One region of the Rossellomorea sp. NPDC071047 genome, then DNA from elsewhere that is predicted to be linked to it. Evidence: riboswitches for the same ligand, from Rfam matches in the RefSeq annotation. Region 1 holds a riboswitch; each other region holds the start of a gene.

Region 1 (3,280 bases):
ACGGCAAGGGCGAATACTTTATTTATATAGGCAGGATAGAGGGCTCCCCATTCTAAGGCCTGCATTCCTCCCAGTGATCCTCCGATGACCGCTTCGATGTGGTCGATTGACAGTTTTTGGAGTGCTTTATATTGGCCATGGACCATGTCCCTTATCGTAATACTCGGGAAGTCCGGACCGTAACGCTCTCCCGTATGTTGATTGGTGGACGTCGGTCCCGTGCTTCCTTCACATCCTCCTAAGACATTAAAGGCAATCACATTAAAATGTTCGGTATCAATATACGACCCCTGACCAATCAGTCCATCCCACCAGCCGCGGTCCTCACTCGCCCCCTTTACGATATGGGTCCCGGTGAGGGCATGGCAAACCAGGATGGTCGGTCCGTCTTTGTTTCCTGTTCGTTCATACGTAAGATCTACATTTTTCAACGTGGTGCCTGACTCTAATGTTAGGGATGGGATGGTAATGGAGCTAACTTCATATGTGCATGGCTTCTCCATTCCTCCACCTCCTTTTTTGGTGTTGTGGCGGGGGGATCAGGATTCCAATCGGTATACCCCCGCTGGTTAAAAATATCCTATTATACCCGTGATGTTTCCAATGCGACTTCAATGGCATGATCCAAGTCCTCAATCAGGTCCTTCGCTGACTCTAATCCAACAGAAAGTCTCACAAGATCCTCGGTTACCCCTGTCGCACGGATTTCCTGGTCATTTAATTGCTGATGGGTCGTGGAAGCCGGATGGATGATCAGTGATTTCGCATCCCCTACATTGGCAACATGGGACCAAAGGGAAATGTTATCGACTACTTTCCGTCCGGAATCCCTTCCACCTTTAATTCCAAAGACGACGATGGACCCCGCTCCATTTTTCAAGTATTTTTGAGCAAGTTTATGGGACGGATGCTGCGGCAATCCCGGATAGGATACCCACGCAACGCCATTATGCTGATCTAAATGCTCTGCGATCTTCAAGGCATTCTCTGTATGACGTTCGATGCGAAGGTGCAGCGTTTCTAATCCCTGTAACAGAAGGAATGCGTTCTGTGGACTTAAGCACGCTCCCAAATCCCGAAGCAGCTGCACTCTTAATTTTGTAATGAAGGCAGCCGGCCCCACATCCTGTGCGTAGCGAAGTCCATTATAGCTCCGGTCCTCTTCCGTGAATCCCGGGAATTTTTCATGATTCCAATCGAATTTCCCACCGTCTATGACGACTCCCCCGATTGCCGTTCCATGACCACCAATCCATTTTGTTGCAGAGTGGATGACGATATCAGCTCCATACTCGATCGGCTTACATACATATGGAGTGGCAAAGGTATTATCGATGATCAGCGGGATGTGATGGTCGTGAGCCACTTTTGCTACCTCTTCAATATCAAGCACATGTAGACTTGGATTTCCGATTGTCTCAGCGAATACGGCTTTCGTTTTAGGAGTGATCGCTTTGCGGATATTTTCCGGGTCAGTCGGATCTACAAAATGAACCTTTATTCCGTATTTCGGAAGAGTGGTAGAGAATAAATTATAGGTTCCACCGTAAAGATTGGTAGCTGCTACAATTTCATCACCTGCTCCGGCGATATTCAAGATTGATAGAGAAATAGCAGCCATCCCGGATGAAACCCCTAGTGCTCCGATTCCTCCTTCTAAAAGAGAGAGGCGCTTCTCCAGTACATCGACCGTCGGGTTCATGATACGGGTATAGATGTTGCCTGGCTCTTCAAGGGCAAATAATTTAGCCGCATGATCACTGTTATCGAAAACGTAGGATGTTGTTTGGTAAATGGGCACCGCTCTTGAACCTGTGGATGGATCTGGCTCCTGGCCACCGTGAAGCAGTAGTGTGTCGAAATCGAATGATTTTGTCATTGGGAATTCCTCCTAAAATGGTTTTTTGGGATTGGGATTGGGTTTGTTTAAATGTTAGTTGACATATTCAGCTGTTAGAAAAGATGTTTTTTTCAGCTGCTGAAATTTCTCAAAAAATCAGCAGCTGATATCTCCAAACATTCTTGCTGAACACCCCCAATGTCTGAAATGTGTTTTACTAAGAAGATAGAAGAGGAAAAAACAAAAAAACCTCTTCCTAAGAAGAGGGTCTAATTTAATAGGGTCCTCCTCTTATCTTTCAGGCAGATCGCCTGCAGGAATTAGCACCTTTTCATGTGACGCATTATTGCGCACATGAAGGTTGCCGGGTTTCATCGGGCCTAGTCCCTCCACCTCTCTGGATAAGAGCATGTAGTTGTCAATGTGAAAATTCTTGCGTTGAGATGAATTATAAGGGGTAACCAACCTCGACGTCAAGAGTATTTTTAGAATTTTTACATTATTTAATTTTTAACCGAAGCTGCAATCGCTTGGTTAAATTGCACGACGATGTCTTCCCCGTCTTCAATACCTAACGATATGCGCACGACATGTGTGTTTATTCCGAGTTTTTCCTGAGCATCCTTCGGTAGAGCACGGTGAGATGTTCCCAATGGGTAGGAAACCGTCGTCTCTACACCGGCGAGGGAAGGAATGATTTTAATCCATCCAAGTGATTTGAAGAATGTGCTGATATCGCATGTGCTGGATAGTTCGATCGTAACGATAGCGCCATTTCCCTTATCCGATAAATCGGTTGGGTAATAGACTCCCTTCACAAATTCATTTGAACGAAGGTCCGCCGCCAGAACTTCTGCATTACTTGCTTGGGTTCCCATTCGAAGAGCGAGTGTTTTTGCCCCTCTGCAAGTCAGCCACGCTTCAAATGGACTCAAGTTCGACCCGATGTTGACAACTTTCTCTCTCGCTTTTTGAACAAGCTCTTCTTTTCCCACGACGACTCCTGCTGTGATATCACTGTGTCCACCGATATATTTCGTGGCACTGTGAGCGACCAGGTCGACCCCTTCCAGGAAAGGCCGGCGCAGAAACGGTGTGGCAAATGTGTTGTCGATCATGGTTTTCAGATTATGTTTCTCAGCAAGTTCAACTATTCTTGAAATATCTTCTACCCGCATAAACGGGTTCGTCACCGTCTCACTGTATAGGAGTTTCGTTTGTGGTGTTAGAGCCTCCTCGATCTCTTCAACACTCGTAAAATTCACAAAAGAAGTAGATATGCCAAATGTCTTAAGCTCTTCTTTTAACATATGAAACGTACCGCCGTATAAATCCTCGGCAGCAATGATATGGTCCCCTGATTGCACAACAGCGAGGATTCCTACAAGAATGGCCGATAATCCAGAAGAGGTAGCGACACCTGCTGGAGCTCCTTCCAAG
Region 2 (3,280 bases), 220 kb from region 1:
GATCGGCTCAATATGAATTCCGCCTGCATTGACAAAATCATATTCATTTTCTTTCATTTGCAAGTCCATATAAGGCGTGGTTTGGAAATAGTTTGCGTCAATATCACCATTATCCAGATCTTTATTAGGGAGGATATAGTCCTGATACGTTTCAATTTGCAAGTCGATCCCTTTTTCTTCTAAGACAGGCTTCACTTTTTCAAGGATTTCAGCGTGTGGAATATTAGAAGCTCCTACTACCAATTCCTTTTCATCTTTTCCAGAACCTGAATCACTTCCACATGCGGCCAACCCAAAAATACTTGTTGCTGCTATAACTCCTGCTACCCATTTTTTCATTTAATTTCTCTCCTTCTATCGTTTATCTAATTTATTTGTAAAGAAATCACCCAGTATCTGAATCGCAAACACAATGAGTAAAATCATAATGGTTGCGGCCATCGTCACGTCTTCCCTGCTTCGTTGAAAGCCATCTAAATAAGCTAAATTCCCAAGTCCGCCAGCTCCGATGACCCCGGCCATTGCCGTGTATCCGACAAGGGCGATGGCAGTCACCGTAATTCCTGAAATCAAAGCCGGCATGGATTCTGGTATGAGTACTTTCCATATAATTGTGCTAGTCTTTGCCCCCATCGCTTTCGCGGCTTCGATAACGCCTTTGTTCACTTCTCTTAAAGCTATTTCTACCATACGGGCGTAAAACGGAGCAGCTCCGATAATCAGTGCCGGCAGAGCTGCATTCGCTCCACGGATTGTATCCAATAAAAACTTGGTGAACGGAATCAACAACACGATCAATATAATGAAGGGAATCGATCTGAACACATTTACGACTGCACTTGTAATCGTATATGTCAGTTTGTTATCCCATAGATTGTCCTTAGAAGTAAGGAAGAGCAAAATCCCAAGGATCATTCCGAGTACAAAGGTAATCAATACAGACATACCGGTCATATACAGGGTTTCGAGGGTTGCTTCCCACATCTTCTCCCAATCTACATTTGGAAATAAATTTTCGATCATCCTCTCACCACCTCCACTTGAACCAGTTGCGTTTGAGCATACGCTAATGCATCTTTGATGGTTTGTTCATCCCCATCGAGGTGAACAAATAACGTTCCATAGGCACCTTTTTGGGTTTGGGAGATTTGTCCTTGCAGGATGTTTACATCCAAGTCAAACTTTCTTATCAGGGTGGTGATGAGCGGCTGCTCAGTTGATTCACCTACAAAAGTAAATTTCAGTACTTTTCCATTAGGATATTGCGTCAGTAGGTGATCAATGGTTTCACCCGTTTCCTTTACTTCAGAGACTTCTCTCACGAAACGCTTTGTCACTTGCTCTTGTGGATTTCGGAACACTTCCAATACATCCCCGAGTTCCACGACTTTTCCCTGTTCCATGACTGCAACCCGGTGACAGATCTTCTGAATCACATGCATTTCATGAGTGATCAGGACAATTGTCAGCCCTAAGCGTTTATTAATATCCACCAATAAATCAAGGATTGAATCGGTTGTTTGTGGATCTAAAGCGGAAGTAGCTTCATCACATAGAAGGACATCGGGATTGTTAGCAAGGGATCTTGCAATCCCCACTCGTTGTTTCTGTCCGCCGCTCAGTTGAGACGGATAGGCATCTCCTCTGCCTTCCAAGCCTACAAGCTTTAATAATTCATTAGCTCTTTGGACTCTCTCTTTCTTTGATACTCCAGCAATTTCTAATGGAAACTGGATATTTTCTAATACAGTACGAGACCAAAGGAGATTAAAGTGTTGAAAAATCATGCCTATTGACTGTCTTGCTTCCCTCAGCTGCTTCCCCTTTACCTGGGAAACGATTTGGCCATTCACATCCACTATTCCATCTGTAGGAACTTCAAGACCATTAAGCATCCGGATCAGCGTACTCTTACCTGCCCCACTATAGCCAATCACTCCAAAAATTTCTCCTTGGGCAATATCAATATTGACCCCATCAACGGCTGAGATCGGACCCGATTTTGATTGATATATTTTCTTCACATCTGAAATGGTAATCATGTTGTATTCCACCTTCTTTCGGAGTAAAACGACCTGTTTAATCAGAATTATAGTTGTACTTACCTGATGTTTCATGCTCCTTTTTCTAAAAGCAAAAAAATGCCTTCCTGCGATAAGCAGAAAGGCATAATCATATAGGACTATCCTTTCTCTCATCTTTCAAAGCAAATGCTTTGAGTGAATTGGCACCATTTCAATTTTCATTGACGGTTGCCGGGCTTCATAGGGCACGTCCCTCCACCTCTCTAAATAAGAGTAAAGTATATTATTAAATTATTTGGAATAGTTAAAGACTCTGAAAATTTGCTACAAGAGAGATTCTATCACCGGATATAGAGTGTGTCAATTATTTTTTTGCTACTTGATGTTTAAACTTCAACCGGCTCTTTTTCTCTGGATCTTGTTAGCCAAAGAACTGACTCCACAAATAATAGCGGACGATATCCTCCCCTTACTTCCAGGGATCCGTCCTCAATCAGTTGAGACAACCGTTCTTCCCCCATAAGTAGAGAAATCACTGTTTCCTCCATTCCTTCAATGACGAAATGAGCATCCCTATCCAATTCATCCAACACTGTGCATCCCTTACTCGAAATCGAAATACCGTACAAATTTTTCCCACAATCAAACTGAAGAATAAACGGGCTATCTGGAAATAAGAGTCGTAAGTGATACCTTGAATGACATTGATCTACTAATCCCTCTAAATTTATTCGCATGAATACCCTCCCAGTGAAACTTCTATATAATAACAATTCCACTTTTAGGTATTTTCCCCTCTTATACTTTCTCGACATGTTTTGAACAGGTCCATCTAATTTGTCGAACAGTAAGAATTTGGATGATAACCAGTCAAAAAATGATGTCATTCGCAACATTTCCCGAGAAATATGTCTTCGTATGTAGAAAGAAAATCGTTCTATAATTGGATTTCATAGAAAAATAGGTGAATTTAGACAAATAAAAAAGACCTTCTCCCAAAAGGTCTCTTATCCCTCTAGCTATCCGCGGTTTTGTTTAAGGTTTCATATAAAAATGGCACGGATTGAAAGGCATAAATCCTTTCCTGTTCGACGCCATCTTTAAATAAAAGTAGACAGGGTACACTTTCGATGGATTGCTCTTCTGCAAATTGGGGCAAGTAATTCAGGTTGGCCTTCAAAAAATGAAAGGATTGTGGAAGCTTCTCCACTACGTCAATCATCTTGCTTGCCACCTGACAGGTACCACACATCGGT
Region 3 (3,280 bases), on a different contig from region 1:
GAATGCTGCCATGACCATTAAGAGTGAGTTTGTATTTATCACCCGTTTTTTGAAAAGCTTTTGTTTCTACACCTTTTAAAATTGTGGCACCTGAGCATTTTTCTTCTAACCGTTCGATGATGGTTGATAAACCATTTTTAAACGAGATGAACTTTTTTTTGGATGCCCCTTGGAATTTTTGTTTATTTGCTGATAAACCTTTAATAATACTGCCGTAATCATTTTTATAATCAAGTAAGTACGGAAGTGTTGATGCCATAGTGAGTTTATGCAAATTACCGGAATAAACCCCTGATAATACTGGAGCTATCTGTTTTACGACAAGTTCCTTACCCAGGAATGCTTCTAAAAATTCACCGATGGAACTCTCTTTTGTAAAATGTATATTTTCCGATTCAAGGTCTTTAAGAGCGTCAATCTTTCCTTCTTCTGACACCAGGGTGCTACTTTTAAGTGACTCGACTGACATGGGAATTCCGAATATCGTATCTTGGGGAATCTCGTGTAATTCGCCATTTGTATATATGTAGGATGTGCCTGTTTCATTATAGACCAGATCCTCTTGAAGTTGAAGTTCTTCAACTAGAGAAAGAACCCCTTCATTTCGGGCTACGATGGAATCTGCTCCTGCTTCCATAATGAATTCGCCTTCTCTTATGGTTCTAATTTTGCCGCCAAGCTGCCGATCTCGCTCGATTAAGATTAACTCAATATCTATTTCTCGTTCTTTGGACATTTTTTGAAGATGGTACAGAGCTGTTAATCCTGTAATTCCTCCACCTATAACAACCACTGTCTTCATACGATTCACTCCAATAATTGCGTTTATGTATACAGATTATCATGTTTTTGGTTGATTAGAAAAAGATTCTGTGTCTGAATTGGGAAAAAGTCGGAATGAAGGTTAGTTAAACCTTTATATTTTATTTTTAATGCCCCTATTCTATCCTATTAACTATATCCACCTTTCAATCCCTAGTTGACAACTATGAATACTTATATATATAATATAAGTATTCCATGACAACTATATAGCTACTTATCCAGAGAGGTAGAGGGACTGGCCCGATGATGCCTCAGCAACAGATTCTAGATCGTAGAACACTGTGCTAATTCCACAAGCATTGAGCTTGGAAGATGAGTTGAAGTTTGATACATAAAGCCTTCTTCTTATCTACTAGGAAGAGGGCTCTTTTCAATGAATGAGCCACTTCCAATGTTCGAATACTAATAAGAGGAGTGATCAAACATGGGGGAAATTCTCCAGGAAGCTATTCATAATCGCAAAAATGAGTTAATAAACAAATTAATTGTCCACAACATTTTCAAAAAAGGGGACAAACAATTATTCGAGCTGACGTTGCAAGAACTTGAGGATGAATACGAATATCTTCAAAAGGAATGCCATCCGCATAGCGATGTTGGGTCCATCCATTGGAAAAATTGTGCGAAATTAAGCAGTTAAAAAGCAGCAATCCAAGGTTGTGGATTGCTGCTTCCTTTTTTCTATAGTTAAATTAAATGTTTGCATTCAACTGCACATCCTCCTCGTTGTGATTCTAGTTTTTTAACAAAGTTGATTCATATATAGACGATTATCTAATCCATTTTCAAAAAAATTCTTTCAAAAACAATCCAGATGTCTTATTCTGATAATCTATTATCTCTTACAAAGGAATTAATATATGACTTCCATCCTGCAGCATTTCATGAACGAATTCATCGGCTTAGATAGTTGGTCTCTCATTTTCATCAGTATATTCATTAATATACTCATCAGTATTCTTGGTTTCCTGCCAAGTGTCTTCTTAACGGCCTTTAATATTTCTGCATTTGGGTTTTGGCCAGGAATCTGTATTTCCATACTTGGTGAATCCCTAGGGGCCATTGTTAGTTTTTATTTGTACCGAAAAGGAATGAAGTTCGCAGGTATTGATCAAATTCTGTCAAATAAATACTTTCTTAAATTAAAAGAAGCGTCTGGTACGGAATGGATCTTTCTTCTATTCTTGTTCCGCATGGTTCCATTTGTTCCTTCAAGTGTGGTAACCGTTGCCGCTGCCTTTAGCTCTATTTCTATCGTTGCTTTTTCTATGATCAGTTCTGTCGGAAAGATTCCTTCGTTGTTGATTGAGGCATTCGTGGTGATGAATGTGTTGGATGCGGATAAGGGCACGGTCATTTTATTGGCAGGTTCGATGGTGATTGGGATGCTATATTTGGGATATCGTTGGTGGAAGAACAATAAATCATAATTGTGTCAGTTACGGACACCACTCCCCTCAGGAAAAGAAAAAAGACGTCCACCACATGGCGTACGTCTTTTCTCCCTTTCACTTATTGTGCATTTACCTCGACAGCATCCTTCTTGTAATATTCTGCAAAGATTTCCGCGAACGCTTCTGTAGAGTTATACAATTCCACTAAATTATTTTCCACTCCGCCAAACTCAAGTAACATGGCTCTCTCGGTTAGGTCCTGATTGTAAACTCCGTTACCTTCTGCTCTTGTTTTGATGAAAACTCCCCGGCTGATGCCAGGATATTTTTCCTCCAGTTTAGCATTCAATTCCTTTGCGATCTTAAGGTTCTTTTCAAAGTTTTTGTTTTCTTTCCCTACGATAAAAAATAAGCGGGCATAGTTTTTACCATTAATGGTTTTGGTCGTGATGCTCCGCGGCTGAGAGTCACGATGGATATCGATCAGGTACGTTAAATCATCGTTTTGGGCAATGGCTTCTTGTACTAGTCCCCTTGATAACTGATAGGATTCAAAATATGTCCATGACTTGTCTTTGAGTGCTTTGTTTACATCTGTCTTATCCTGAACTGCCCCAATCCCCCTTGCTTCAAGCTCTTGCTTTAATTTGGATCCTACAGCGATGACGTTGACCTTCTCGTTGGTACTCGCTGGATCTTTCGAATCGTTATTTTTGATTAGCGGGCTGAACGCTTCCCAGCTATGTGAATGATAGATGTAGACGGATTTTTCATCAATCTCTTGTACTCCGTCTCCTGAGTTGTTGTTTGCCTGATCAATTTGACTCTGATCGATTTCCTGATCTTTCAACTGATCTTCTGTTGGAGCCGGTGATTCATTTGGGAGGTTCGTAATGTCCGTCCCCTTCCCCGCAACGGCTATGTGAGTATGATAATTTTCGATTCCTGGGATTTCCCTTCCAAATAAACTTCGCGGATCAAGGAGTGAAACATTCGTGACACTTTCCAACCAATCAAAATCACTGTTTAAAGCTGCCTCATTTGTAACCCGCAATCCTGTC

The links. A riboswitch is a leader RNA that binds a small molecule or an ion and turns the genes downstream of it on or off. The one in region 1 is predicted to bind S-adenosylmethionine.
Region 2: another riboswitch for S-adenosylmethionine. It lies ahead of ACQKFO_RS12675 (methionine ABC transporter ATP-binding protein); the one in region 1 lies ahead of ACQKFO_RS13635 (O-acetylhomoserine aminocarboxypropyltransferase/cysteine synthase family protein).
Region 3: another riboswitch for S-adenosylmethionine. It lies ahead of ACQKFO_RS05320 (Fur-regulated basic protein FbpA); the one in region 1 lies ahead of ACQKFO_RS13635 (O-acetylhomoserine aminocarboxypropyltransferase/cysteine synthase family protein).

What each region holds. Positions count from the first base shown of each region.
Region 1 covers NZ_JBNNJT010000003.1:344,660-347,939, forward strand. Annotated here, with positions in the region: gene metX (homoserine O-acetyltransferase MetX) at 1-503, opposite strand, end outside; gene ACQKFO_RS13635 (O-acetylhomoserine aminocarboxypropyltransferase/cysteine synthase family protein) at 584-1,879, opposite strand; SAM riboswitch class I at 2,129-2,248, opposite strand; gene ACQKFO_RS13640 (trans-sulfuration enzyme family protein) at 2,344-3,280, opposite strand, start outside.
Region 2 covers NZ_JBNNJT010000003.1:122,834-126,113, forward strand. Annotated here, with positions in the region: gene ACQKFO_RS12665 (MetQ/NlpA family ABC transporter substrate-binding protein) at 1-339, opposite strand, end outside; gene ACQKFO_RS12670 (methionine ABC transporter permease) at 355-1,023, opposite strand; gene ACQKFO_RS12675 (methionine ABC transporter ATP-binding protein) at 1,020-2,042, opposite strand; SAM riboswitch class I at 2,192-2,298, opposite strand; gene ACQKFO_RS12680 (SCP2 sterol-binding domain-containing protein) at 2,411-2,761, opposite strand; gene ACQKFO_RS12685 (thioredoxin family protein) at 3,040-3,280, opposite strand, start outside.
Region 3 covers NZ_JBNNJT010000001.1:999,991-1,003,270, forward strand. Annotated here, with positions in the region: gene ACQKFO_RS05315 (protoporphyrinogen oxidase) at 1-802, opposite strand, end outside; SAM riboswitch class I at 1,037-1,144, shown strand; gene ACQKFO_RS05320 (Fur-regulated basic protein FbpA) at 1,250-1,465, shown strand; gene ACQKFO_RS05325 (TVP38/TMEM64 family protein) at 1,686-2,255, shown strand; gene spoIIP (stage II sporulation protein P) at 2,338-3,280, opposite strand, start outside.